3 regions of the Lactobacillus johnsonii genome follow, and region 3 is predicted to be linked to each of the others. Evidence: a T-box and tRNA genes for the amino acid it is inferred to sense, from the RefSeq annotation. Region 3 holds a T-box; the other regions hold tRNA genes.
The links. The T-box of region 3 lies ahead of H0I41_RS05895 (valine--tRNA ligase). A T-box ahead of a tRNA ligase gene usually reads a tRNA of that ligase, here a tRNA-Val.
Positions count from the first base shown of each region.

Region 1: it encodes a tRNA-Val, which carries the amino acid that the T-box ahead of H0I41_RS05895 (valine--tRNA ligase) is inferred to sense. The anticodon was not compared.
Region 2: it encodes a tRNA-Val, which carries the amino acid that the T-box ahead of H0I41_RS05895 (valine--tRNA ligase) is inferred to sense. The anticodon was not compared.

Region 1 covers NZ_CP059055.1:1,627,337-1,636,926, forward strand. Annotated here, with positions in the region: gene H0I41_RS07790 (glycosyltransferase family 4 protein) at 1-1,159, opposite strand, end outside; tRNA gene H0I41_RS07795 (tRNA-Leu) at 1,275-1,358, opposite strand; tRNA gene H0I41_RS07800 (tRNA-Cys) at 1,390-1,460, opposite strand; tRNA gene H0I41_RS07805 (tRNA-Gln) at 1,481-1,552, opposite strand; tRNA gene H0I41_RS07810 (tRNA-His) at 1,560-1,632, opposite strand; tRNA gene H0I41_RS07815 (tRNA-Trp) at 1,647-1,717, opposite strand; tRNA gene H0I41_RS07820 (tRNA-Tyr) at 1,725-1,806, opposite strand; tRNA gene H0I41_RS07825 (tRNA-Phe) at 1,811-1,883, opposite strand; tRNA gene H0I41_RS07830 (tRNA-Asp) at 1,889-1,961, opposite strand; tRNA gene H0I41_RS07835 (tRNA-Met) at 1,965-2,038, opposite strand; tRNA gene H0I41_RS07840 (tRNA-Ser) at 2,046-2,136, opposite strand; tRNA gene H0I41_RS07845 (tRNA-Glu) at 2,163-2,234, opposite strand; gene H0I41_RS07850 (hypothetical protein) at 2,469-2,828, shown strand; tRNA gene H0I41_RS07855 (tRNA-Ser) at 3,449-3,538, opposite strand; tRNA gene H0I41_RS07860 (tRNA-Ile) at 3,541-3,614, opposite strand; tRNA gene H0I41_RS07865 (tRNA-Gly) at 3,626-3,696, opposite strand; tRNA gene H0I41_RS07870 (tRNA-Phe) at 3,714-3,786, opposite strand; tRNA gene H0I41_RS07875 (tRNA-Asp) at 3,791-3,863, opposite strand; tRNA gene H0I41_RS07880 (tRNA-Met) at 3,867-3,940, opposite strand; tRNA gene H0I41_RS07885 (tRNA-Ile) at 3,972-4,045, opposite strand; tRNA gene H0I41_RS07890 (tRNA-Met) at 4,059-4,132, opposite strand; tRNA gene H0I41_RS07895 (tRNA-Pro) at 4,163-4,236, opposite strand; tRNA gene H0I41_RS07900 (tRNA-Arg) at 4,242-4,315, opposite strand; tRNA gene H0I41_RS07905 (tRNA-Leu) at 4,325-4,410, opposite strand; tRNA gene H0I41_RS07910 (tRNA-Gly) at 4,423-4,494, opposite strand; tRNA gene H0I41_RS07915 (tRNA-Thr) at 4,513-4,585, opposite strand; tRNA gene H0I41_RS07920 (tRNA-Leu) at 4,587-4,671, opposite strand; tRNA gene H0I41_RS07925 (tRNA-Lys) at 4,692-4,764, opposite strand; tRNA gene H0I41_RS07930 (tRNA-Val) at 4,767-4,839, opposite strand; rRNA gene rrf (5S ribosomal RNA) at 4,845-4,961, opposite strand; rRNA gene H0I41_RS07940 (23S ribosomal RNA) at 5,023-7,925, opposite strand; rRNA gene H0I41_RS07945 (16S ribosomal RNA) at 8,145-9,590, opposite strand, start outside.
Region 2 covers NZ_CP059055.1:1,614,403-1,623,992, forward strand. Annotated here, with positions in the region: rRNA gene H0I41_RS07675 (16S ribosomal RNA) at 1-1,534, opposite strand, end outside; tRNA gene H0I41_RS07680 (tRNA-Ser) at 1,934-2,023, opposite strand; tRNA gene H0I41_RS07685 (tRNA-Ile) at 2,026-2,099, opposite strand; tRNA gene H0I41_RS07690 (tRNA-Gly) at 2,111-2,181, opposite strand; tRNA gene H0I41_RS07695 (tRNA-Phe) at 2,199-2,271, opposite strand; tRNA gene H0I41_RS07700 (tRNA-Asp) at 2,276-2,348, opposite strand; tRNA gene H0I41_RS07705 (tRNA-Met) at 2,352-2,425, opposite strand; tRNA gene H0I41_RS07710 (tRNA-Ile) at 2,457-2,530, opposite strand; tRNA gene H0I41_RS07715 (tRNA-Met) at 2,544-2,617, opposite strand; tRNA gene H0I41_RS07720 (tRNA-Pro) at 2,648-2,721, opposite strand; tRNA gene H0I41_RS07725 (tRNA-Arg) at 2,727-2,800, opposite strand; tRNA gene H0I41_RS07730 (tRNA-Leu) at 2,810-2,895, opposite strand; tRNA gene H0I41_RS07735 (tRNA-Gly) at 2,908-2,979, opposite strand; tRNA gene H0I41_RS07740 (tRNA-Thr) at 2,998-3,070, opposite strand; tRNA gene H0I41_RS07745 (tRNA-Leu) at 3,072-3,156, opposite strand; tRNA gene H0I41_RS07750 (tRNA-Lys) at 3,177-3,249, opposite strand; tRNA gene H0I41_RS07755 (tRNA-Val) at 3,252-3,324, opposite strand; rRNA gene rrf (5S ribosomal RNA) at 3,330-3,446, opposite strand; rRNA gene H0I41_RS07765 (23S ribosomal RNA) at 3,508-6,410, opposite strand; rRNA gene H0I41_RS07770 (16S ribosomal RNA) at 6,630-8,202, opposite strand; gene H0I41_RS07775 (LTA synthase family protein) at 8,721-9,590, opposite strand, start outside.
Region 3 covers NZ_CP059055.1:1,259,319-1,268,908, forward strand. Annotated here, with positions in the region: gene mreC (rod shape-determining protein MreC) at 1-607, opposite strand, end outside; gene H0I41_RS05875 (rod shape-determining protein) at 672-1,673, opposite strand; gene H0I41_RS05880 (JAB domain-containing protein) at 1,811-2,422, opposite strand; gene H0I41_RS05885 (HAD family hydrolase) at 2,461-3,141, opposite strand; gene H0I41_RS05890 (bifunctional folylpolyglutamate synthase/dihydrofolate synthase) at 3,131-4,396, opposite strand; gene H0I41_RS05895 (valine--tRNA ligase) at 4,399-7,038, opposite strand; T-box leader at 7,077-7,289, opposite strand; gene H0I41_RS05900 (cation-translocating P-type ATPase) at 7,331-9,590, opposite strand, start outside.

The DNA.
Region 1 (9,590 bases), 370 kb from region 3:
AATTTACCTCAGTTGTTCGTTTATTTTGAATTGCATCTTGATAAAAATCTTCTATTTTATGTGCAAAAGTAGCTGCTGATACATCTACCAATTTATTTTTCTTTATATTTTCAGGAATGGTAAATCGATCTTCTTTTAAATAATCAAGAATCTCATTTTTCATCTCATCCTTTGTTTTAAAGGTGCAGCCTAACTCCTTATTATCAAAAACATTCTCCGTGTAATCGGTACTGTACACTACACTTTTTGTTCCAGCTGCTAATGCCTCAATATAGGTTAAACCTTGCGTTTCAGTATCACTTGCAGATACGAATAAGTCCGCCATACGATAATAATTTCCAACATCACTATGTTCAACACTACCCGCGAAAGTTACATAGTCTTCTAAAGAAAGTCGAGTAACTTGATCTTTTAATGGCTGTACATCAGGACCATCGCCGGCAATTACAAACTTTACGTTAGGCTCTTTTTCTAAAATTTCAGGTAAAACATCTAAAATTTGATCTATTTTCTTTTCAGCTGCTACCCTACTTAGCGTGAGAATAACTTTATCTTTTGAACTAAGCCCCAATTCCTTCCGGACATCTTGACGGGGATTTTCATTGATAGCTGTTAAATCAACTCCTGTTGGAATAATACGCATTGGAATTGTAACTCCATATCGCCTCAATGTTTCTTTTACACGCTGACTTGGTGCAACCACTCCATCCATCTTATGTAGATAGGCCTTCGTAATCTGTTTAACGTGATATGGCTTTAATAGGTGTCCATTTAATACATAATGTAAGTAGTCTTCATACATAGTATGGTAAGTATGAATAGCAGGAATATCTAACGAATGCGCAACGTATTTTCCAATCATACCCATTGCAAACTCGGTTTGAGTATGCACAATGTCTAATTTTACTTCCTTAGCAATTTTCGTTGCCTGAAATAAACCTCTAACTGCAATTCTTCTATCCGTAAAAGAGACAAAAGGTACACTACTAACTCTGAAAATATTTGGCTCAATAGTCCCCTTTCCTAAATGAGGATCAGTTGTAGTAAAAATGAAGACAGAATGTCCATCTGCTTCAAGAGAATTTTTTAAAGTTTGAATTGAAGTTGCGACCCCAGAAAGCTGAGGAAAATAAGTATCGGTAAATAACCCAATATTCATATAAAAATACCTCCATTAAAGAACATTATAAAGTTAGTAGAAAGGAGTTGCAATTTTGGATAAAAAAAAGACGTGAGAATTAACTCACGTCTTTTTGCCAGAATGTCTGAATAAATAGCGGTGATCGGGATCGAACCGATACGTCCCAGGGGACACCAGATTTTGAGTCTGACGCGTCTGCCAATTCCGCCACACCGCCATAAATGAAATTAATCAGGAAATTCAGGCGAAGGCGGTGATCGGATTTGAACCGATGATTAGGGTTTTGCAGACCCGTGCCTTACCACTTGGCTACACCGCCAACCTCTGATCATTAACAAATTGGGATAGTTGGATTCGAACCAACGCATGATGAAGTCAAAGTCCATTGCCTTACCGCTTGGCTATATCCCAATGTTAGGGCGGAATGTGGGGATCGAACCCACGCATGCCGGATCCACAAACCGGTGTGTTAACCACTTCACCAATTCCGCCATAATATTAAAAACAGGGATAGTAGGAATTGAACCCACACTAGCGGTTTTGGAGACCGATGTACTACCTTTATACGATATCCCTATTTAAATGGAGGCCAGTGGATTCGAACCACCGAACTCAGAGAGAGCGGTTTTACAGACCGCCGCGTTTAGCCACTTCGCTAGGCCTCCAGAATGGCGCGAGACGGAATCGAACCGCCGACACAAGGAGCTTCAATCCTTTGCTCTACCAACTGAGCTATCGAGCCATTTACGGTCCCTACCGGACTCGAACCGGTGATCTCCTCCGTGACAGGGAGGCGTGATAACCACTACACTAAGGGACCATATTGCGGGAATAGGATTTGAACCTATGACCTTCGGGTTATGAGCCCGACGAGCTACCAGACTGCTCCATCCCGCGATGATTAAGGAGGATGTGGGATTCGGACCCACGCGCGGGCAGAACCCGCCTGACGGTTTTCAAGACCGTTCCCTTCAGCCGGACTTGGGTAATCCTCCATTTATACCATCTTTTAATATGGTAATGACCCGTACGAGATTTGAACTCATGTTACCGCCGTGAAAGGGCGGTGTCTTAACCACTTGACCAACGGGTCATACGTTTTTAACGTACTTGTTAATCATACCTGATTTAGAAAGTGATGTCAACAACTTTTTTCAAAAACTTTTTTTGAAGTGTTGCTTTTTCTTACTCTCCGCATCAGCAATAACTATATTACTAAAAACATTCTAACTATGCAACCCCTAATTTTAATTTTTTTTACTTTATTTCTTTTTTTATCTCTTTAAGCCTATATGGTGCTACACTAAGCGTATACGGAGGTGTTTTTATGTCTAATGAACGATGTATTGTTGACAATAAAAAAGGTAAAAAACTAATTAAATTAGCTGATGGAAATATGATTTGTGAAGATCATGCAAAACTTACTCCTTGGCAAAGAGAAGAATTAATTGAAAAAGATGCAAATCAAGTTAATGAGTATATAGATAAAATGACTAATACCCATTTATCTGCATATGGCTTAGAAAATACGGAAGCATCATACAAGCCTCTTCTTCATAGAGCGGCTCAAAGTGATCTAATGGAAAATACTTCCCCAGAGGATACATTAAGGCTTCAAAACTGGATCTTAATCAAGCAAAATGCAGAAATAATTAACCTGCTTAAAGAATTAAATACAAGAAACTAGCTAGTCCATATAACTATAGACACATTCGTTCCATCTGAACCATGTGTCTTTTTTAGACTAGCAAAAATACGACCTTGAAATATGTAAAAATCGCTCTGTAAACTCTTTATTTCATTTTAAAGCCAAATTCCTCCTCAGGAGCCTTTAAAAGCCATATAGAGAAGATATAAGGCTCATTACCGCATAAAGGAGATTCCACTCTAATTTTTCAAGAGACGGCTGCTTTCCCTCTTTTCGTCCGTATAATAGACACCTAAATTTTCTCTGCTTATTACATAACTGAACTTTCGCCGCTCTCTTCCCCACAAGGGTCGTCTTACTTATAATATGGGGACTAAAAAACTTTCTTAGTTCAATCAAGGTAAGTGCCTGGAAGAAAACTACGATTTATCTACTTCCAAGACTACTTTCGTATAATTCAATTGCTTTTAATTTAGTTTCAACTGTATATTTGTCCATAGCAAAATCCCCAGGTTGGGTGTATGGCCAACTCTGGGGTTAACTTCATAGTTATTTGATTCTTTTTCTGTCTATTCATCCATACACTTGAACAAAGTTTTTTTATTTTTAAAGATACAAAAAAACACACTAGTGACATTACTAGTGTGTTTACTTTAAAGCGGAGATTGAGAGATTCGAACCCTCGCGCCGGTATAAACCGACCTACACCCTTAGCAGGGGCGCCTCTTCAGCCACTTGAGTAAATCTCCAATGGGCCTAAATGGACTTGAACCATCGACCTCACGCTTATCAGGCGTGCGCTCTAACCAGCTGAGCTATAGGCCCCTTTCCTTTGAAGCGGGTAACGAGAATCGGACTCGCGACTAAAGCTTGGAAGGCTTTCGTTTTACCACTAAACTATACCCGCAACTTCTTGCTTCCTAATGGCGCGAGACGGAATCGAACCGCCGACACAAGGAGCTTCAATCCTTTGCTCTACCAACTGAGCTATCGAGCCATTACGGTCCCTACCGGATTCGGACCGGTGATCTCCTCCGTGACAGGGAGGCGTGATAACCCCTACACCAAGGGACCATATTGCGGGAACAGGATTTGAACCTATGACCTTCGGGTTATGAGCCCGACGAGCTACCAGACTGCTCCATCCCGCGATGTTTTTATATAAAAAAAGCCAAGATCCTATGGACCTTGTAGGACTCGAACCTACGACCCGACGGTTATGAGCCGTCTGCTCTAACCAACTGAGCTAAAGGTCCAAGTTTACCTCTATAGCGGCGGGGGGGATCGAACCCTCGACCTCCCGGGTATGAACCGGACGCTCTAGCCAGCTGAGCTACACCGCCATCTGTAACTTCCTTCTTATTAAGCTACAATCGGGAAGACAGGATTCGAACCTGCGACCCCCTGGTCCCAAACCAGGTGCTCTACCAAACTGAGCCACTTCCCGAAGTGTGCACCCTGAAGGATTTGAACCTTCAACCTTCTGATTCGTAGTCAGACACTCTATCCAGTTGCGCTAAGGGTGCATCATTATATGCCGAGGACCGGAATCGAACCGGTACGGTTGTCACCAACCGCGGGATTTTAAGTCCCGTGCGTCTGCCAGTTCCGCCACCCCGGCATGATAATGATAAGCGGAAGACGGGATTCGAACCCGCGACCCCCACCATGGCAAGGTGGTGTTCTACCACTGAACTACTTCCGCATTTTTATTCAATTTTTATGCCGATTAAAGGACTCGAACCTTCGACCCCCTGTTTACAAGACAGATGCTCTACCAACTGAGCTAAATCGGCATGGTACGGGTGGTGGGACTTGAACCCACACGTCCGAAAACACTAGAACCTAAATCTAGCGCGTCTGCCAATTCCGCCACACCCGCTTGAGTTTTTTCTGGGCCAATGAGTCGTGGCAGGCTCGAACTGCCGACCCTCTGATTAAAAGTCAGATGCTCTACCAACTGAGCTAACGACTCAATGGAGGATACAGGGCTCGAACCTGTGACCTCCTGCTTGTAAGGCAGATGCTCTCCCAGCTGAGCTAATCCTCCATTTAGCACGGCGACTGCCTACCCTCGCAGGCAGTTTCCCACCAACTACTCTCGGCGTTAAGAAGCTTAACTTCTGTGTTCGGCATGGGAACAGGTGTATCCTTCTTGCCATCGCCACCGTACTCTTTCTGAGCTTTTACACTCAAAACTGAATATAATCTCTAGCCTTTAAACCTTTGAGCTTTGGTCAAGTGCTCGACTGATTAGTACTAGTCCGCTCCACATATCGCTATGCTTCCACTCCTAGCCTATCTACCTCATCGTCTTTAAGGTGTCTTACTGCTTTCGCATCGGAAATCTCATCTTGAGGGGGGCTTCGCACTTAGATGCTTTCAGCGCTTATCCCTTCCATACATAGCTACCCAGCGATGCCTTTGGCAAGACAACTGGTACACCAGCGGTATGTCCATCCCGGTCCTCTCGTACTAAGGACAGCTCCTCTCAAATTTCCTACGCCCACGACGGATAGGGACCGAACTGTCTCACGACGTTCTGAACCCAGCTCGCGTGCCGCTTTAATGGGCGAACAGCCCAACCCTTGGGACCGACTTCAGCCCCAGGATGCGACGAGCCGACATCGAGGTGCCAAACCTCCCCGTCGATGTGAACTCTTGGGGGAGATAAGCCTGTTATCCCCAGGGTAGCTTTTATCCGTTGAGTGATGGCCTTTCCATGCAGTACCACCAGATCACTAAGCCCGACTTTCGTCCCTGCTCGAGTTGTAGCTCTCGCAGTCAAGCTCCCTTATACCTTTACACTCTGCGAATGATTTCCAACCATTCTGAGGGAACCTTTGGGCGCCTCCGTTACACTTTAGGAGGCGACCGCCCCAGTCAAACTGCCCACCTGACACTGTCCTCCAGAACGCTCAGCTCTGTGAGTTAGAGGATCCATCAAACAAGGGTAGTATCCCAACATTGCCTCCGGTAAGACTAGCGTCCTACTTTCTCTGGCTCCTACCTATCCTGTACATGTTTAACAAATACTCAATATCAAGCTACAGTAAAGCTCCATGGGGTCTTTCCGTCCTGTCGCGGGTAACCCGCATCTTCACGGGTATTATAATTTCACCGAGTCTCTCGTTGAGACAGTGCCCAAATCATTACACCTTTCGTGCAGGTCGGAACTTACCCGACAAGGAATTTCGCTACCTTAGGACCGTTATAGTTACGGCCGCCGTTTACTGGGGCTTCAATTCAAACCTTCGCTTACGCTAAGCTCTCCTCTTAACCTTCCAGCACCGGGCAGGTGTCAGCACCTATACGTCATCTTACGATTTTGCAGATACCTGTGTTTTTGATAAACAGTTGTTTGGGCCTATTCACTGCGGCTGATATTTTACTATCAGCACCCCTTCTCCCGAAGTTACGGGGTCATTTTGCCGAGTTCCTTAACGAGAGTTCTCTCGCTCACCTGAGTGTTCTCCACTCGACTACCTGTGTCGGTTTGCGGTACGGGTAAAATTGTTCTGGCTAGAAGCTTTTCTTGGCAGTGTGACATCATGACCTTCGCTACTTTTATTTCGCTCCGCATCACAGCTTGAAATCTAAAGACAAGCATTTGACTCATCTTTTTTCTTACTGCTTGCACATGTATTTCCAGCAACATGCGTCATTAGCCTCCTGCGTCCCTCCTTTGCTCATATCGAACAATTTCAGTACAGGAATTTCTACCTGTTGTCCATCGGCTACGCCTCTCGGCCTTACCTTAGGTCCCGACTTACCCTGGGCGGACGAGCCTGCCCCAGGAAACCTTAGTCTTTCGGCGGATAGGATTCTCACCTATCTTTCGCTACTCATACCGGCATTCTCACTTCTAAGCGCTCCATTAGTCCTCTCGATCTAACTTCGCCGCACTTAGAACGCTCTCCTACCACGCATATAATATATGCATCCACAGTTTCGGTACTATGCTTAGCCCCGGTACATTTTCGGCGCAGCGTCACTCGACTAGTGAGCTATTACGCACTCTTTAAATGGTGGCTGCTTCTAAGCCAACATCCTAGTTGTCTACGCAACTCCACATCCTTTTCCACTTAGCATAGATTTGGGGACCTTAACTGGTGATCTGGGCTGTTTCCCTTTCGACTACGGATCTTATCACTCGCAGTCTGACTCCCGTGCATTGATATCTGGCATTCGGAGTTTATCTGGATTCAGTAACCCCTGACGGGCCCCTAGTCCAAACAGCGCTCTACCTCCATTATCATTCACACGAGGCTAGCCCTAAAGCTATTTCGGAGAGAACCAGCTATCTCCAAGTTCGTTTGGAATTTCACCGCTACCCACAACTCATCCCCGCGATTTTTAACTCACGTGGGTTCGGTCCTCCAGCGTGTTTTACCACGCCTTCAACCTGGTCATGGGTAGGTCACTTGGTTTCGGGTCTACGTCATGATACTCTTTCGCCCTATTCAGACTCGCTTTCGCTCCGGCTCCGTCTTTTCTGACTTAACCTTGCACCATAACGTAACTCGCCGGTTCATTCTACAAAAGGCACGCCATTACACTTTAATGTGCTCTGACTACTTGTAGGCACACGGTTTCAGGTTCTCTTTCACTCCCCTTCCGGGGTTCTTTTCACCTTTCCCTCACGGTACTGGTTCACTATCGGTCACTAGTTAGTATTTAGCCTTGCGAGATGGTCCTCGCGGTTTCAATCGGGATTCCTCGTGTCCCGACCTACTCAGGATCCTGCTAAGTCTCTCCGCAATTTCGCGTACGGGGCTCTCACCCTCTCTGGCTTATCTTTCCAGATAATTCTGCTATCACTTCAAGTACTATATCGCAGTCCTACAACCCCAACTGGCAAGCCAGTTGGTTTGGGCTCTTTCCTGTTCGCTCGCCGCTACTTGGGAAATCGATTTTTCTTTCTCTTCCTGCAGCTACTTAGATGTTTCAGTTCACTGCGTCTTCCTTCATTAACCTTAACAGTTAATGATAATACCTCGCGGTATTGGGTTCCCCCATTCGGATATCTCCGGATCATTGCTTACTTACTGCTCCCCGAAGCCTTTCGTGGTTCGTCACGTCCTTCATCGGCTTCTAGTGCCAAGGCATTCACCATGCGCCCTTTTCTACTTGACCTATTTCAAGTTGAGTTTCTCTCTCTTCTCGGTCGCTCTTCAATCTGTTTTTTCGATTGTCTCGGTTTTTTTGCTTTTGATTATATTCAGTTTTCAATGTACTAGCTCTTGAGGTATTACCCTCAAAACTAAACAAAGTTTCTCAGTGTGCTTCCGCTTGGCTTTCTCGATGACTTCTCTTAGTGCTCTCGCACTCTCCATCATCTTTCGCCTTCCTTAGAAAGGAGGTGATCCAGCCGCAGGTTCTCCTACGGCTACCTTGTTACGACTTCACCCTAATCATCTGTCCTACCTTAGACGGCTGACTCCTATAAAGGTTATCCCACCGGCTTTGGGTGTTACAGACTCTCATGGTGTGACGGGCGGTGTGTACAAGGCCCGGGAACGTATTCACCGCGGCGTGCTGATCCGCGATTACTAGCGATTCCAGCTTCGTGTAGGCGAGTTGCAGCCTACAGTCCGAACTGAGAACGGCTTTAAGAGATCCGCTTGCCTTCGCAGGTTCGCTTCTCGTTGTACCGTCCATTGTAGCACGTGTGTAGCCCAGGTCATAAGGGGCATGATGACTTGACGTCATCCCCACCTTCCTCCGGTTTGTCACCGGCAGTCTCATTAGAGTGCCCAACTTAATGATGGCAACTAATGACAAGGGTTGCGCTCGTTGCGGGACTTAACCCAACATCTCACGACACGAGCTGACGACAGCCATGCACCACCTGTCTCAGCGTCCCCGAAGGGAACACCTAATCTCTTAGGTTTGCACTGGATGTCAAGACCTGGTAAGGTTCTTCGCGTTGCTTCGAATTAAACCACATGCTCCACCGCTTGTGCGGGCCCCCGTCAATTCCTTTGAGTTTCAACCTTGCGGTCGTACTCCCCAGGCGGAGTGCTTAATGCGTTAGCTGCAGCACTGAGAGGCGGAAACCTCCCAACACTTAGCACTCATCGTTTACGGCATGGACTACCAGGGTATCTAATCCTGTTCGCTACCCATGCTTTCGAGCCTCAGCGTCAGTTGCAGACCAGAGAGCCGCCTTCGCCACTGGTGTTCTTCCATATATCTACGCATTCCACCGCTACACATGGAGTTCCACTCTCCTCTTCTGCACTCAAGTTCAACAGTTTCTGATGCAATTCTCCGGTTGAGCCGAAGGCTTTCACATCAGACTTATTGAACCGCCTGCACTCGCTTTACGCCCAATAAATCCGGACAACGCTTGCCACCTACGTATTACCGCGGCTGCTGGCACGTAGTTAGCCGTGACTTTCTAAGTAATTACCGTCAAATAAAGGCCAGTTACTACCTCTATCTTTCTTCACTACCAACAGAGCTTTACGAGCCGAAACCCTTCTTCACTCACGCGGCGTTGCTCCATCAGACTTTCGTCCATTGTGGAAGATTCCCTACTGCTGCCTCCCGTAGGAGTTTGGGCCGTGTCTCAGTCCCAATGTGGCCGATCAGTCTCTCAACTCGGCTATGCATCATTGCCTTGGTAAGCCGTTACCTTACCAACTAGCTAATGCACCGCAGGTCCATCCAAGAGTGATAGCAGAACCATCTTTCAAACTCTAGACATGCGTCTAGTGTTGTTATCCGGTATTAGCATCTGTTTCCAGGTGTTATCCCAGTCTCTTGGGCAGGTTACCCACGTGTTACTCACCCGTC
Region 2 (9,590 bases), 360 kb from region 3:
TTGTTACGACTTCACCCTAATCATCTGTCCTACCTTAGACGGCTGACTCCTATAAAGGTTATCCCACCGGCTTTGGGTGTTACAGACTCTCATGGTGTGACGGGCGGTGTGTACAAGGCCCGGGAACGTATTCACCGCGGCGTGCTGATCCGCGATTACTAGCGATTCCAGCTTCGTGTAGGCGAGTTGCAGCCTACAGTCCGAACTGAGAACGGCTTTAAGAGATCCGCTTGCCTTCGCAGGTTCGCTTCTCGTTGTACCGTCCATTGTAGCACGTGTGTAGCCCAGGTCATAAGGGGCATGATGACTTGACGTCATCCCCACCTTCCTCCGGTTTGTCACCGGCAGTCTCATTAGAGTGCCCAACTTAATGATGGCAACTAATGACAAGGGTTGCGCTCGTTGCGGGACTTAACCCAACATCTCACGACACGAGCTGACGACAGCCATGCACCACCTGTCTCAGCGTCCCCGAAGGGAACACCTAATCTCTTAGGTTTGCACTGGATGTCAAGACCTGGTAAGGTTCTTCGCGTTGCTTCGAATTAAACCACATGCTCCACCGCTTGTGCGGGCCCCCGTCAATTCCTTTGAGTTTCAACCTTGCGGTCGTACTCCCCAGGCGGAGTGCTTAATGCGTTAGCTGCAGCACTGAGAGGCGGAAACCTCCCAACACTTAGCACTCATCGTTTACGGCATGGACTACCAGGGTATCTAATCCTGTTCGCTACCCATGCTTTCGAGCCTCAGCGTCAGTTGCAGACCAGAGAGCCGCCTTCGCCACTGGTGTTCTTCCATATATCTACGCATTCCACCGCTACACATGGAGTTCCACTCTCCTCTTCTGCACTCAAGTTCAACAGTTTCTGATGCAATTCTCCGGTTGAGCCGAAGGCTTTCACATCAGACTTATTGAACCGCCTGCACTCGCTTTACGCCCAATAAATCCGGACAACGCTTGCCACCTACGTATTACCGCGGCTGCTGGCACGTAGTTAGCCGTGACTTTCTAAGTAATTACCGTCAAATAAAGGCCAGTTACTACCTCTATCTTTCTTCACTACCAACAGAGCTTTACGAGCCGAAACCCTTCTTCACTCACGCGGCGTTGCTCCATCAGACTTTCGTCCATTGTGGAAGATTCCCTACTGCTGCCTCCCGTAGGAGTTTGGGCCGTGTCTCAGTCCCAATGTGGCCGATCAGTCTCTCAACTCGGCTATGCATCATTGCCTTGGTAAGCCGTTACCTTACCAACTAGCTAATGCACCGCAGGTCCATCCAAGAGTGATAGCAGAACCATCTTTCAAACTCTAGACATGCGTCTAGTGTTGTTATCCGGTATTAGCATCTGTTTCCAGGTGTTATCCCAGTCTCTTGGGCAGGTTACCCACGTGTTACTCACCCGTCCGCCGCTCGCTTGTATCTAGTTTCATTTAGTGCAAGCACTAAAATCATCTAGGCAAGCTCGCTCGACTTGCATGTATTAGGCACGCCGCCAGCGTTCGTCCTGAGCCAGGATCAAACTCTCATTTTCCTTTTGAAAATGAGCTTTTTATCGTTTAGCTCTAAAACTTTCTTTGAGTTATCTCAAATTTATTGCTTGCGAATTGACTTCGCTTTTGTTTGGGATTTTTATATCCCGCACACTTTCAGCGAAACTTTGTTCAGTTTTCAAGGTACTACCGTTGTCATGTGACAACTTTTATATTATATCATGTCTTTTAAGCTTTGACAAGAACTTTTTTAATTTTCTCATCTCTCTCAAATGACAGCTTTATAATATTATCATCTTTTGCTCGCTTTGGCAAGCTTTTTTTGAACTTTTTTATTTGCTCTTTTCGCTTGCCTCAAACAGCATGTATTACTTTACAGATTTTAATCAAAGGAAAATAAAATGCTTCATTAAGGTAGTTAATGAAGCATATCTGTAAAGCGGAGATTGAGAGATTCGAACCCTCGCGCCGGTATAAACCGACCTACACCCTTAGCAGGGGCGCCTCTTCAGCCACTTGAGTAAATCTCCAATGGGCCTAAATGGACTTGAACCATCGACCTCACGCTTATCAGGCGTGCGCTCTAACCAGCTGAGCTATAGGCCCCTTTCCTTTGAAGCGGGTAACGAGAATCGGACTCGCGACTAAAGCTTGGAAGGCTTTCGTTTTACCACTAAACTATACCCGCAACTTCTTGCTTCCTAATGGCGCGAGACGGAATCGAACCGCCGACACAAGGAGCTTCAATCCTTTGCTCTACCAACTGAGCTATCGAGCCATTACGGTCCCTACCGGATTCGGACCGGTGATCTCCTCCGTGACAGGGAGGCGTGATAACCCCTACACCAAGGGACCATATTGCGGGAACAGGATTTGAACCTATGACCTTCGGGTTATGAGCCCGACGAGCTACCAGACTGCTCCATCCCGCGATGTTTTTATATAAAAAAAGCCAAGATCCTATGGACCTTGTAGGACTCGAACCTACGACCCGACGGTTATGAGCCGTCTGCTCTAACCAACTGAGCTAAAGGTCCAAGTTTACCTCTATAGCGGCGGGGGGGATCGAACCCTCGACCTCCCGGGTATGAACCGGACGCTCTAGCCAGCTGAGCTACACCGCCATCTGTAACTTCCTTCTTATTAAGCTACAATCGGGAAGACAGGATTCGAACCTGCGACCCCCTGGTCCCAAACCAGGTGCTCTACCAAACTGAGCCACTTCCCGAAGTGTGCACCCTGAAGGATTTGAACCTTCAACCTTCTGATTCGTAGTCAGACACTCTATCCAGTTGCGCTAAGGGTGCATCATTATATGCCGAGGACCGGAATCGAACCGGTACGGTTGTCACCAACCGCGGGATTTTAAGTCCCGTGCGTCTGCCAGTTCCGCCACCCCGGCATGATAATGATAAGCGGAAGACGGGATTCGAACCCGCGACCCCCACCATGGCAAGGTGGTGTTCTACCACTGAACTACTTCCGCATTTTTATTCAATTTTTATGCCGATTAAAGGACTCGAACCTTCGACCCCCTGTTTACAAGACAGATGCTCTACCAACTGAGCTAAATCGGCATGGTACGGGTGGTGGGACTTGAACCCACACGTCCGAAAACACTAGAACCTAAATCTAGCGCGTCTGCCAATTCCGCCACACCCGCTTGAGTTTTTTCTGGGCCAATGAGTCGTGGCAGGCTCGAACTGCCGACCCTCTGATTAAAAGTCAGATGCTCTACCAACTGAGCTAACGACTCAATGGAGGATACAGGGCTCGAACCTGTGACCTCCTGCTTGTAAGGCAGATGCTCTCCCAGCTGAGCTAATCCTCCATTTAGCACGGCGACTGCCTACCCTCGCAGGCAGTTTCCCACCAACTACTCTCGGCGTTAAGAAGCTTAACTTCTGTGTTCGGCATGGGAACAGGTGTATCCTTCTTGCCATCGCCACCGTACTCTTTCTGAGCTTTTACACTCAAAACTGAATATAATCTCTAGCCTTTAAACCTTTGAGCTTTGGTCAAGTGCTCGACTGATTAGTACTAGTCCGCTCCACATATCGCTATGCTTCCACTCCTAGCCTATCTACCTCATCGTCTTTAAGGTGTCTTACTGCTTTCGCATCGGAAATCTCATCTTGAGGGGGGCTTCGCACTTAGATGCTTTCAGCGCTTATCCCTTCCATACATAGCTACCCAGCGATGCCTTTGGCAAGACAACTGGTACACCAGCGGTATGTCCATCCCGGTCCTCTCGTACTAAGGACAGCTCCTCTCAAATTTCCTACGCCCACGACGGATAGGGACCGAACTGTCTCACGACGTTCTGAACCCAGCTCGCGTGCCGCTTTAATGGGCGAACAGCCCAACCCTTGGGACCGACTTCAGCCCCAGGATGCGACGAGCCGACATCGAGGTGCCAAACCTCCCCGTCGATGTGAACTCTTGGGGGAGATAAGCCTGTTATCCCCAGGGTAGCTTTTATCCGTTGAGTGATGGCCTTTCCATGCAGTACCACCAGATCACTAAGCCCGACTTTCGTCCCTGCTCGAGTTGTAGCTCTCGCAGTCAAGCTCCCTTATACCTTTACACTCTGCGAATGATTTCCAACCATTCTGAGGGAACCTTTGGGCGCCTCCGTTACACTTTAGGAGGCGACCGCCCCAGTCAAACTGCCCACCTGACACTGTCCTCCAGAACGCTCAGCTCTGTGAGTTAGAGGATCCATCAAACAAGGGTAGTATCCCAACATTGCCTCCGGTAAGACTAGCGTCCTACTTTCTCTGGCTCCTACCTATCCTGTACATGTTTAACAAATACTCAATATCAAGCTACAGTAAAGCTCCATGGGGTCTTTCCGTCCTGTCGCGGGTAACCCGCATCTTCACGGGTATTATAATTTCACCGAGTCTCTCGTTGAGACAGTGCCCAAATCATTACACCTTTCGTGCAGGTCGGAACTTACCCGACAAGGAATTTCGCTACCTTAGGACCGTTATAGTTACGGCCGCCGTTTACTGGGGCTTCAATTCAAACCTTCGCTTACGCTAAGCTCTCCTCTTAACCTTCCAGCACCGGGCAGGTGTCAGCACCTATACGTCATCTTACGATTTTGCAGATACCTGTGTTTTTGATAAACAGTTGTTTGGGCCTATTCACTGCGGCTGATATTTTACTATCAGCACCCCTTCTCCCGAAGTTACGGGGTCATTTTGCCGAGTTCCTTAACGAGAGTTCTCTCGCTCACCTGAGTGTTCTCCACTCGACTACCTGTGTCGGTTTGCGGTACGGGTAAAATTGTTCTGGCTAGAAGCTTTTCTTGGCAGTGTGACATCATGACCTTCGCTACTTTTATTTCGCTCCGCATCACAGCTTGAAATCTAAAGACAAGCATTTGACTCATCTTTTTTCTTACTGCTTGCACATGTATTTCCAGCAACATGCGTCATTAGCCTCCTGCGTCCCTCCTTTGCTCATATCGAACAATTTCAGTACAGGAATTTCTACCTGTTGTCCATCGGCTACGCCTCTCGGCCTTACCTTAGGTCCCGACTTACCCTGGGCGGACGAGCCTGCCCCAGGAAACCTTAGTCTTTCGGCGGATAGGATTCTCACCTATCTTTCGCTACTCATACCGGCATTCTCACTTCTAAGCGCTCCATTAGTCCTCTCGATCTAACTTCGCCGCACTTAGAACGCTCTCCTACCACGCATATAATATATGCATCCACAGTTTCGGTACTATGCTTAGCCCCGGTACATTTTCGGCGCAGCGTCACTCGACTAGTGAGCTATTACGCACTCTTTAAATGGTGGCTGCTTCTAAGCCAACATCCTAGTTGTCTACGCAACTCCACATCCTTTTCCACTTAGCATAGATTTGGGGACCTTAACTGGTGATCTGGGCTGTTTCCCTTTCGACTACGGATCTTATCACTCGCAGTCTGACTCCCGTGCATTGATATCTGGCATTCGGAGTTTATCTGGATTCAGTAACCCCTGACGGGCCCCTAGTCCAAACAGCGCTCTACCTCCATTATCATTCACACGAGGCTAGCCCTAAAGCTATTTCGGAGAGAACCAGCTATCTCCAAGTTCGTTTGGAATTTCACCGCTACCCACAACTCATCCCCGCGATTTTTAACTCACGTGGGTTCGGTCCTCCAGCGTGTTTTACCACGCCTTCAACCTGGTCATGGGTAGGTCACTTGGTTTCGGGTCTACGTCATGATACTCTTTCGCCCTATTCAGACTCGCTTTCGCTCCGGCTCCGTCTTTTCTGACTTAACCTTGCACCATAACGTAACTCGCCGGTTCATTCTACAAAAGGCACGCCATTACACTTTAATGTGCTCTGACTACTTGTAGGCACACGGTTTCAGGTTCTCTTTCACTCCCCTTCCGGGGTTCTTTTCACCTTTCCCTCACGGTACTGGTTCACTATCGGTCACTAGTTAGTATTTAGCCTTGCGAGATGGTCCTCGCGGTTTCAATCGGGATTCCTCGTGTCCCGACCTACTCAGGATCCTGCTAAGTCTCTCCGCAATTTCGCGTACGGGGCTCTCACCCTCTCTGGCTTATCTTTCCAGATAATTCTGCTATCACTTCAAGTACTATATCGCAGTCCTACAACCCCAACTGGCAAGCCAGTTGGTTTGGGCTCTTTCCTGTTCGCTCGCCGCTACTTGGGAAATCGATTTTTCTTTCTCTTCCTGCAGCTACTTAGATGTTTCAGTTCACTGCGTCTTCCTTCATTAACCTTAACAGTTAATGATAATACCTCGCGGTATTGGGTTCCCCCATTCGGATATCTCCGGATCATTGCTTACTTACTGCTCCCCGAAGCCTTTCGTGGTTCGTCACGTCCTTCATCGGCTTCTAGTGCCAAGGCATTCACCATGCGCCCTTTTCTACTTGACCTATTTCAAGTTGAGTTTCTCTCTCTTCTCGGTCGCTCTTCAATCTGTTTTTTCGATTGTCTCGGTTTTTTTGCTTTTGATTATATTCAGTTTTCAATGTACTAGCTCTTGAGGTATTACCCTCAAAACTAAACAAAGTTTCTCAGTGTGCTTCCGCTTGGCTTTCTCGATGACTTCTCTTAGTGCTCTCGCACTCTCCATCATCTTTCGCCTTCCTTAGAAAGGAGGTGATCCAGCCGCAGGTTCTCCTACGGCTACCTTGTTACGACTTCACCCTAATCATCTGTCCTACCTTAGACGGCTGACTCCTATAAAGGTTATCCCACCGGCTTTGGGTGTTACAGACTCTCATGGTGTGACGGGCGGTGTGTACAAGGCCCGGGAACGTATTCACCGCGGCGTGCTGATCCGCGATTACTAGCGATTCCAGCTTCGTGTAGGCGAGTTGCAGCCTACAGTCCGAACTGAGAACGGCTTTAAGAGATCCGCTTGCCTTCGCAGGTTCGCTTCTCGTTGTACCGTCCATTGTAGCACGTGTGTAGCCCAGGTCATAAGGGGCATGATGACTTGACGTCATCCCCACCTTCCTCCGGTTTGTCACCGGCAGTCTCATTAGAGTGCCCAACTTAATGATGGCAACTAATGACAAGGGTTGCGCTCGTTGCGGGACTTAACCCAACATCTCACGACACGAGCTGACGACAGCCATGCACCACCTGTCTCAGCGTCCCCGAAGGGAACACCTAATCTCTTAGGTTTGCACTGGATGTCAAGACCTGGTAAGGTTCTTCGCGTTGCTTCGAATTAAACCACATGCTCCACCGCTTGTGCGGGCCCCCGTCAATTCCTTTGAGTTTCAACCTTGCGGTCGTACTCCCCAGGCGGAGTGCTTAATGCGTTAGCTGCAGCACTGAGAGGCGGAAACCTCCCAACACTTAGCACTCATCGTTTACGGCATGGACTACCAGGGTATCTAATCCTGTTCGCTACCCATGCTTTCGAGCCTCAGCGTCAGTTGCAGACCAGAGAGCCGCCTTCGCCACTGGTGTTCTTCCATATATCTACGCATTCCACCGCTACACATGGAGTTCCACTCTCCTCTTCTGCACTCAAGTTCAACAGTTTCTGATGCAATTCTCCGGTTGAGCCGAAGGCTTTCACATCAGACTTATTGAACCGCCTGCACTCGCTTTACGCCCAATAAATCCGGACAACGCTTGCCACCTACGTATTACCGCGGCTGCTGGCACGTAGTTAGCCGTGACTTTCTAAGTAATTACCGTCAAATAAAGGCCAGTTACTACCTCTATCTTTCTTCACTACCAACAGAGCTTTACGAGCCGAAACCCTTCTTCACTCACGCGGCGTTGCTCCATCAGACTTTCGTCCATTGTGGAAGATTCCCTACTGCTGCCTCCCGTAGGAGTTTGGGCCGTGTCTCAGTCCCAATGTGGCCGATCAGTCTCTCAACTCGGCTATGCATCATTGCCTTGGTAAGCCGTTACCTTACCAACTAGCTAATGCACCGCAGGTCCATCCAAGAGTGATAGCAGAACCATCTTTCAAACTCTAGACATGCGTCTAGTGTTGTTATCCGGTATTAGCATCTGTTTCCAGGTGTTATCCCAGTCTCTTGGGCAGGTTACCCACGTGTTACTCACCCGTCCGCCGCTCGCTTGTATCTAGTTTCATTTAGTGCAAGCACTAAAATCATCTAGGCAAGCTCGCTCGACTTGCATGTATTAGGCACGCCGCCAGCGTTCGTCCTGAGCCAGGATCAAACTCTCATTTTCCTTTTGAAAATGAGCTTTTTATCGTTTAGCTCTAAAACTTTCTTTGAGTTATCTCAAATTTATTGCTTGCGAATTGACTTCGCTTTTGTTTGGGATTTTTATATCCCGCACACTTTCAGCGAAACTTTGTTCAGTTTTCAAGGTACTACCGTTGTCATGTGACAACTTTTATATTATATCATGTCTTTTAAGCTTTGACAAGAACTTTTTTAATTTTCTCATCTCTCTCAAATGACAGCTTTATAATATTATCATCTTTTGCTCGCTTTGGCAAGCTTTTTTTGAACTTTTTTATTTGCTCTTTTCGCTTGCCTCAAACAGCATGTATTACTTTACAGGCTTTTTCACTTTTCGTCAACATGATTTTGAATAAAAATATATATTGCGAATATTCATTTAATTAATAATTTAATTGTTCAGATTTATCATTTTTCATTCTTATTTTAATTAAGATTTAAGTCTTAAAATTCGGATATAAAAAAATTGTGTTAAGTATAATCACTTAACACAATTTTTAATTATTTTTTCAATTCTGGGGCATCTGTCTTAAAATCACTTTGAGTTGTCTTTTTGCCATTCTGATACCAGACACTATTCTTACTCTTCTTCTCAGCCTTTTTCAATCGTTTTAATGAATCAGATTTCTTATATGAATAATTCTTTCTCTTCACATATTCAAATCCATCTGGCTTATAGAAGCGCAAAAGATTTCCTGTAATTACTCGGTCTGATAAGGAGAGCTCGGTCGTTACTGTATTAGAAATGGATGCTAATTGGGCCTTTACTTTCTTGCTTGGATGAGTTATTCGCTTTCCTGATTGCGTGTAGTAATAACTTCCTTCTACTTTACTATATTTTGGAGTAATAAAGTCACCATTTCGCTGGGCAACAATCTGTGGAGCATTTTTAGCCAAAAGACTATGTCCAAACTGAATCATATTTTGGTCATTAATTCCTAATAAATTAAATAAGGTTGGTCTAACGTCAATCTCGCCACCATAGGTATGATTAATACCACCCTTAAGTCCAGGCATGTGGAACATTAATGGTACCCGTTGGAATTGGAGATTATCAAAATTATTAAAGCTATCTTTATCCAATAATTGGGCAGACGCCTTATGGTGATTTCCAGAAATTCCGTAGTGATCTCCATAAAGCATAATTAGAGTATTCTTCTCTAAACCAGATTTCTTCAGATAGCTCATCAATTCTCCAATTGCTTGATCAAGATAATGAGCAGTTTGAACATATCCATCTACTGTTTTATCACCCGTATCAGTTTTATCAATGGATTGATTTTTTTTATCTAAATCATATGGATAGTGGTTCGTTACCGTAATCATCTTTAAATAAAATGGCTGTGGTAAGTGCTCCATATATTTAATCGA
Region 3 (9,590 bases):
TTACTCCATGAACTTTTTTACCATTAGCTGCATCAGCTTCTACAGCAAATTTATTTGTTGATTTATCAGTTGTAGTAATCAGTTCGACCTTTGAAGTAGTACTATTTACCTCAACAACCCGTCCAATTACACCTTTACCTGCCATAACAGGCATATTCTTCTTAACACCTGCTCTTGAACCTTGATCAATAATTAATAAATCTGACCAAGTATCTGCAGCACGAGAAATCACCGAACCATTAATAATTGTATAGTCCGTCAAAGTTTTCTTTAATTTTAAAGCTTGCTTTAACTGAGTGTTCTCAGCTTCAAGTGAACTATTTCGAGCCTTAGTTTGAGCAAGATTATCAACTTGCTTTTTTAAATGATCGTTTTCAGCTTGAGTATTAAACAGATCTTCTACATTAGCCGCCCCATTAGAAATTAAGTTAATTGGCCAATTAACTACTCGGGTTACTATGGAAACCGTATCATTACCAATTTTTTGAACTAAAAAAGGTGATTGTCTCCTATTACGTAAGCGAACAGAAATAGATAACATACTTAAAACTAAAATAACTAGGACAAAAATTGTCAATAACTTTTTGTTTTTGAGAAATTTTTTCATCTACTACTATCTTCCTAATTTAAAAGTTAATAGAAAAAGACCGGCTTTTACGCCGGTCTCTAAATTAACGTCTCTTACGCATAACTTCAATATTTTTGAGAGATTCACCGGTACCAATTGCAACACAATCAAGTGGATCTTGAGCAATAAAGACTGGAACTTTAGTAGCATCTGAAATAACTTCCGGTAAGTTCTTCAAAAGAGCTCCACCACCGGTTAATACGATACCATGGTCAATAACATCAGCAGCAATTTCTGGAGATGTTTCTTCCAAAGTTTCTTTAATTGCTACAATTATATTTTGAACTACTTCTTGAATAGCTTTTGCAACATCTTCTGCATTAATATCAATTGACTTTGGTAATCCTGTGACTAAATCACGTCCACGAATATTCATTGATTCAATTTCTTTTGCCTTTTCAACTGAAGCAGAAGCAATTTGAATCTTAATAGTTTCAGCAGTTCTTTCACCAATTAATAAGTTGTAATTTTGATGAATATAAGTTGCAATTGAACTATTAAACTTATCTCCTGCCATTCTAGTAGAACGAGATGAAACAATACCACCTAATGAGATAGTTGCCACATCAGTAGTTCCCCCACCAATATCAACAACCATTGAACCTGTTGGATCCATAACAGGAAGGCCAGCACCAATAGCTGCAGCAAATGGTTCTTCAATTACGTATGCTTCACGTGCACCAGCAACTCTAGCTGCATCAATAACAGCTCTCTTTTCAACTTCAGTTACACCTGATGGTACACAAATCATTGCAGCTGGTTTTGAATTACCAACTGTTTTTTCCATGAAATACTTAAGCATAGCAGCAGTTGTATCGTAATCTGCAATTACTCCATCTTTCATTGGTCGAATAGCAACAATTGATCCAGGAGTTCTACCAATCATCTCTTTGGCTTCGGAACCAACTGCAATAACTTCACCCGTTTGAGTATTCTTAGCAACAACAGAAGGTTCACGTAAGACAATACCTTTACCTTCAATATAAACGAGTGTGTTGGCAGTTCCCAAATCAATCCCAATATTTTTAGATCCTAATCCAAACACGCAAAATCTCTCCTTAAATTTATCTCTTTAATTATTTTAGCCTAAATCGTATCTTTATTTAGTCTTAGATATTATAGCATAGAAACACTGATGTAAAAATTTGCTTTAAGGAAATTTGCCTAATACTTAAGGAAGACTTAAAGAAGTTCAGTCTCTCGAAAGCTTAAATAGGTATTATCTGTCACAATAAAATGATCTAAGAAATCAATTCCCATACATTTACTTGCCTCTGCCAGCTTCTTGGTAAAACGCAAATCATGCTGCGATGGCTGTTCATCCCCACTAGGATGATTATGTGCTACAAAAAAGGCAGTACTATTATAAATGACAGCCCATCGAAAGATATCTCGGGGATGAGCAACTGCTCTATTTACCGTTCCCTGAAAAATTAATTTTTCAGCAATTATCTTATTTTTTGAATCCAGATAAATCCCATATAGCTCTTCTTGCGGACGGCCACATAATTTATCCGCGATATAGCATCCTACTTGTGAACTTGAGTAAAAACTCTCAATTTTCTTATTATTGACGCTCTTTACGCGCTCCAATAACAATTGAAGTAAAATTGCTACCTCATCATTGCAACTTGGGCTAGCAGCAAATTGCCATAGTTCCTTAAAGCTACTGATCCCTACCTCATCTAGTTTTCTAAATAAACTATTAAATGTAAGAATATCTTTTTTCTCTAACGATTCAGCTAATTTCTTTATTAAATCAACATCAGTCTGCAATAATTCTTCTTTTTTCATAAATATCAATTACTCCTTTGATATTTATTACGAAAAAACTATTTAATTTTTTCAAGAAAAGCATAAAAATCTTTGCAGATTAATGTCGCCTTATCTTTATCTAAATTTGTTGGTTGCTTTAAATCTGGAACCATTACGCATTTTAAACCCGCAGCACTTGCTGCTGCAACACCTGTGCTTGAATCTTCAAATACTAGTAGATTCTCTTTAGGTAATTGCATTTTTTTAGCAGCCAGTAGATAAATATCTGGTGCTGGCTTAGCTTTAATATTTCCAGATTCAACATCTTTATAACTTAGATAAAAATCAAAGTAATATTTTATTTTTAAAACATCTAAATTATGGACAATTACATTCTCATAATTACTCGATGCAATTGATAATTTGATATTTTTCTCTTTAAATACCGCTAATGCTTCTCGTACTCCTGGTTGAAGTCTAAGTTTACCTTCATCAGTCCATTTCCAGACTAAGTCATCAGTTCTTTTAATAAATTTATCTCGATCGGCTTCAGTCTTGAAATGTTTATGATAAAAATCTTCCATTTCCTTAACTGAAGAACCAACTAGTTTCAGATAACTATCATCAGGAATATCTAAATTTGCTTCTTTAGCAGCTACGATATTAGCATCCCAATACAACTTTTCGGAATTAACTAATAATCCATCCATATCAAAAATTATACCTTCAATAGGATCAGCAATATCTTCAACTTTCATCTTTACCTCTTTTGCAGTAATTTAAAACTGCACCAACTAAATAAAAAGATCCTGTCACTAATAGCATATCATCTGCCTGCAATTTATTCTTCAAGCTTGTATAAGCTTCTTCAAAATTTTCTTTATATTCAAATTCTTTTTGTGCCTCTTTTGGAAAATCTTCTAATCTAGCAGCTCTAGGATAATCAATTCGGGTTAAAGTGACTTTTTCATCCTTAAATAATTTTGTGACTGGCCCCAGGTCTTTATCTTTCATCATTCCAAGTAACACATAGATTTGTCCTTTTTTCTTCTTTCGAACTAAGTTTAAAAGATTCTCCATCGCTTGTAAATTATGTGCCCCATCGACAATGATTTCAGGACTAGTTTGAATCACATCATATCTACCAGGAATACGGGTTTCATTAATTGCTTCTTCAATCTTTTTTCTATCTAAATCAAGTTGCAACAATTGAATCGCTTGAACTGCTATCCCGATATCATAAGCTTCTACCAAAGGCCGTAATGCAAAATTATAGATATTCTTTGAATCTTGATATTTAATCACATCGGGCATTATTTTTATTTGAAAATCTCTTCCTAATAAAAATGATTTTGAATTTTCACTTTGCGCCTTATTAAGTAAAATCTCTAGTACATCTTGAGGAACATTTCCTAAGACAACAGGTCTATCAGATTTTATTATGCCACTTTTTTCTTTAGCAATATCTTTTAAAGTTGGTCCTATTATTTTTTCATGATCTAATCCAATTGTTGTAATAACACTTACTTCAGGAATAATTACATTTGTCTTGTCATGCTCTCCTCCAATCCCCACTTCAATAACTGCATAGTCACAGTTTTCTTGAGCAAAAAATTGAAAGGCTAAAGCTACTTCATATTCAAATGTTACTAAAGAAAAATCAGGATCATCTTTTTTTAGTATCTCTATTGCCATCTCAATTTCATTAGCTGTTTTAATGAGATCATTATTGCTTATATTTTTACCATTTAATTGAATTCTTTCATTAAATTCATATATATAAGGAGACACAAAAAGGCCAGTCTTTTGACCGGCCTTTTGCAATAGATTACTCAAATAATAGGATGTCGACCCTTTACCATTTGTTCCGGTAACATGAATTGTCTTAACACTATCTTGAGGATTATTTAACTGTTTCAAAATCCTTCGGATATAACTCAGATCATTTTTAGGATGAAGTTTGGGTAAAGAATATATTCTCTTAATTACCTGGTCAACATTAGTAAATTTCACTTCTATTTACTTTCCTTTAATTCTTTCATTCTTTCACGAACACCAGCAAGTTGACTTTCGTAGTCAGCCTTCTTTTCTTTTTCTTTATTTATAACTGCTTCAGGAGCATGGGCTACAAATCCTTGATTTGAAAGTTTCTTTTCAGCTCTTTCAACTTCAGCTTCAAGACGTTTTTCTTCCTTTTCCATCTTAGCGAGTTCTTCATCTACATTAACTAATTCAGTTAATGGAACAAAGATTTGAGCTCCTGGAATTACGGCAGTTTTAGCAAGTTTTGGTGCTTCAATATCAGCTGCAACGGATAAAGCTTTTGGATGAAGGAAGTTTTCTACATATTCAGCATTATTATCCAAAACAGCTTTATTATTATCATCATCAATTTGAATCATGATATCAATTGGGGATGACATAGGTGCGTTAACTTCCATACGGATATTTCTAACAGCCTTGATTACTTCAATTAAGAAGGCCATCTGACTGTCAGCTTCTTTGTTTTCAAATTCCTTATGAGTTTCTGGATATTTAGCTACCATAATACTCTTGCCATCGTGAGGCATTGAAAGCCATAGCTTTTCAGTTACAAATGGCATGATTGGGTGAAGTAAACGTAAGATTTGATCAAGAATCCAGATTAAGTTTTCTTGTTTTCTAGTCTTTAATTCTTCATCATTACCGTTTAATGCAACCTTAGAAATTTCAATGTACCAATCACAGAAGTCATTCCAGATAAAGTTGTAAAGTTCACGACCAGCTTCACCAAATTGATATTCATCAAATAATCTAGTTACTTCACTAACAGTGTGATTCAAACGGTCAAAAATCCAGCTATCTGCCAAATCAAACTTAGAAGTATCTGGCATATGCGCAGGCTTAGCATCTTCTGGCAAGTTCATAATTACGAAACGGCTTGCGTTCCAAATCTTGTTGATAAAGTTCCAGGCTGCACCCATCTTCTTAGGATCATAACGAGTATCTTGACCAGGAGCTGTACCGTTAAGTAAGAACCAACGAAGAGCGTCAGCACCATATTCATCAACAACATCCATTGGGTCAACACCGTTACCCAAAGACTTACTCATCTTACGTCCTTGTGGGTCACGAATTAAACCATGCAAAACAACATCATCAAATGGACGCTTGCCAGTGAAGTGTAAACTTTGGAAGATCATTCTTGATACCCAGAAGAAGATGATGTCATAACCAGTAACTAAAGTATTAGTTGGGAAGTAACGCTTGAAGTCTTCTGAATTTTCATCAGGCCAGCCTAAAGTAGAAAATGGCCATAATGCACTTGAGAACCAAGTATCAAGTACATCTGGATCTTGCTCCCAGTTTTCACTATCTTTAGGAGCTTCAAGACCTACGTAAGTTTCACCAGTCTTCTTATTGTACCAAGCTGGAATTCTGTGGCCCCACCATAATTGACGAGAAATTACCCAGTCATGAACATCGCTCATCCATTGTTCCAGAGTATGTTCAAATCTTTCAGGAACAAAGTTTACCTTGTCATCAGTCTTTTGGTTTTCCAAAACTTTTTCAGCCAATGGCTTCATCTTAACGAACCATTGTTTAGAAAGTCTTGGTTCTACTTGAACACCAGAACGCTCTGAGTGACCAACTGAGTGAACAATTGGTTCAACCTTGATTAAGAAGCCTTCTTCTTTAAGATCCTTAACTAGTGCATCCCGTGCTTCGAAACGATCCATACCAGCATACTTGCCAGCTTCTTCGTTCATCGTTCCGTTATCGTTCATAACATTGATTCTTTCTAAGTTATGACGATTACCTACTTGGAAGTCGTTAGGATCATGAGCTGGAGTGATCTTAACAAGACCGGTACCAAATTCTGGATCAACGTGTTGGTCTTCAATAATTGGGATGTGGCGTCCAACAAGTGGTAATACTAATTCCTTACCAACAATATCTTTGTAACGTTCATCCCCTGGTGCAACAGCTACTGCAGTATCACCAAACATAGTTTCAGGACGAGTAGTTGCAATTTCAACAAATCCAGAACCATCTGCAAATGGATACTTAATGTGGTAAAATGCGCCCTTATCATCTTTGTGAATAACTTCGATATCACTAAGAGCTGTTTCCAATTTTGGATCCCAATTAATGATGTATTCACCACGGTAAATGAGTCCTTCATTATAAAGTTGAACGAAAACTTTTCTAACAGCTTTTGAAAGACCTTTATCAAGGGTAAATCTTTCACGAGAATAATCTAGTGAAAGACCCATCTTTGCCCATTGGCTCTTGATAATTGATGCATACTCATCTTTCCAGTCCCAAACTTGCTTAACAAAAGCTTCACGTCCCATTTCGTGACGATCTTTTCCTTGTGTACGAAGTTTAGCTTCAACTTTAGCTTGAGTTGCAATACCAGCATGATCCATACCAGGAAGGTATAAGGTATCATAGCCCTGCATACGCTTAAAACGAATTAATGTATCTTGAATTGCTGTATCCCATGCATGTCCCAAGTGCAACTTACCAGTTACATTTGGTGGTGGGATAACGATTGAATAAGGATGAGCTTTTTTATCGCCAGATGGCTTAAAAAGGTCTTCATCAAGCCATTCCTGGTATCTTCCTTTTTCAACTTCATTAGGATTATATTTAGGTGCTAAATCTGCCATTTAAATTCCTCCAATAAAAAAGTCCTAGACAAATATTTGTCTAGGACGAAATTTTTCCGCGGTACCACCTACGATTAGGTATAGAAGCTATACCTCTCTTATAAGCGATAACGGCGCTGAAGTGTCCGGATTAACCTACTAAAAAATTCAATTAATCAGCTAATCAAGCTACTAGTAATATTCTTTAAGTCTCTCAGCATATTGACTTTTCTCTGTAATGCGAAATTACTCCTCTTGATTCTTGCTTTGTTTATGATTATAGCATGAAAGAAAATAAGAAGAAAGCTAAGAATTAATCTCTATTTTCTCTAATCACTTTCACTATTTGAATTAAGATAGTTGGAATAATTGCCAAAATTACAATTAACCATACTTCTTGAGCAGTTAATGGTTGAACTGCAAATAGTCCATGTAATGCTGGTACAAAAAGAATTAAGGCTAAAAGTACGGTACCTAATGCAAAGGCTGCCAAACTGTACCAATTATTTTTAAATCCAATCTTAAAAATACTGTGTTGTGAACGGCAATTGAACCCATGTAGTAAACGTGCAAACGTTAAAGTTGAAAAGGCCATAGTACATGCAATTGCTGGTGTATCTCTTAAGCCAAGTAAGAAAGCAGCAATAACACTTAGTGAAATTAAAAAACCTTGAATACTAATTTGTGTAACGAATTTTTTATCTAACAAACTAGCTTTAGGATCACGTGGTTTACGTTTTAAAATATCAGGATTTCCTGGCTCCATCCCAATAGCTAAAGCTGGAAGAGAGTCAGTAACTAAGTTAATGAATAAAAGTTGAACTGCAACAAATGGAACTGGCAATGCAGCGATTGAAGCAAATAAAACAGTAATGATAGCTGATAAGTTACCCGATAATAAATATCCAATCGCATTACGGATATTTTCATAAACTGTTCTACCATTTGCAACAGCTTTAATAATTGTCGCAAAGTTGTCATCAGTCAAGATCATACTTGCAGCATCTTTTGATACTTCAGTACCAGTAATACCCATTGCAACACCAACGTCTGCCTTCTTTAATGCAGGTGCATCGTTAACTCCGTCACCTGTCATTGATACAATATGATTCTTTCTTTGCCAGGCATTAACAATTCTAATTTTGTTTTCTGGTGAAACTCGAGCATAAACTGCTACTTTTTCAATTTGTTGGTCTAATTCTTTATCACTTAATGCATCTAACTCTAAACCTGTTAATGCAAGATCACCATCAGTGAAAACACCAATCTTTTTCGCAATTGCTACTGCAGTTACTTTGTGGTCACCAGTGATCATCACAGTTCTAATCCCGGCTTCTTTAGCACGTGCAACAGCTGCAACACTTTCTTTTCTAGGTGGATCCATTTCGGAAACTAAACCAATGAAAGTTAAGTCTTTTTCACTATCAGTAGATAACTCTTCATCACTTTCCTTATAGGCAAATGCCAACACTCTTAGTCCATTTTCTGAAAAGTGATTATTTTGAGCCAAAATATCTTTTCGATCTTGTTCAGTCATTGGGCGGACATCATCACCAAAACGAATATTCACACAACGTTTAAGTAAAACATCGATTGCTCCTTTTACAAAAATTGTAGGAACAGTGTGAATTAAGTGCTTAGTACTCATTAATTTTCTATCAGAGTCAAAAGGCACTTCCTCTAAACGATCTAAATGTTCTCTTAACTCACTTTCAGATAAGCCTAATTTTCCGTCACCAAGATCAATTCCTGGAACTTTACGGTACATTTCTAATAAGGCTGATTCTGTTGGATCACCAATTTTTTTACCATCAGATAAACTTGCATCATTGTTTAAAACTACATCATATAGTAAATACCGATGCAACTGATTACTTAAGTTCAACTCTTCCGGCTTAAGAACTTTACCGCCAATATAAATGTCTTCAACAGTCATCTTATTTTGCGTTAAAGTTCCAGTTTTATCAGAACAAATTACTGAAACTGACCCTAATGATTCAACCGCAGCTAAATTTTTGATAATTGCATGTTCTTTAGCCATTTTTTGAGTTCCCATAGCCTGCACAATAGTTACAATTGAGCTTAAAGCTTCAGGAATAGCTGCTACGGCTAATGCTACTGCAAATAGTAGTGCATCTAGTAAAGGTTGACCACGCCACATTTGCAATCCTAAGATCAAGGCACAGAAAATCAAAATTGCAGTTGCAAGACGAGATGAAAATTGATCAAGTGAAACTTGTAATGGCGTTCTGCGCTCCTTAGTTTCATTCATTAAGGTAGCAATTTTACCAATTTCAGTATCCATACCAGTTGCTGTAACTAAAACATTTGCACGTCCATAAGTTACAAGAGAACTAGAATATACCATGTTTACACGATCAGCCAAAGGAACTTCTTTTTCAAAAGTCGTGTCTAATTTGTCAATATTAGTTGACTCACCTGTTAAGGAACTTTCATTTACCTGCAATGAAAAATTATCTAAAATTCTACCATCCGCAGTGACTAAATCCCCTGCTTCAAGTAAGAGTATATCGCCAGGAACAACATCTTTTGCGGCAATTTCTTGTTTCTTA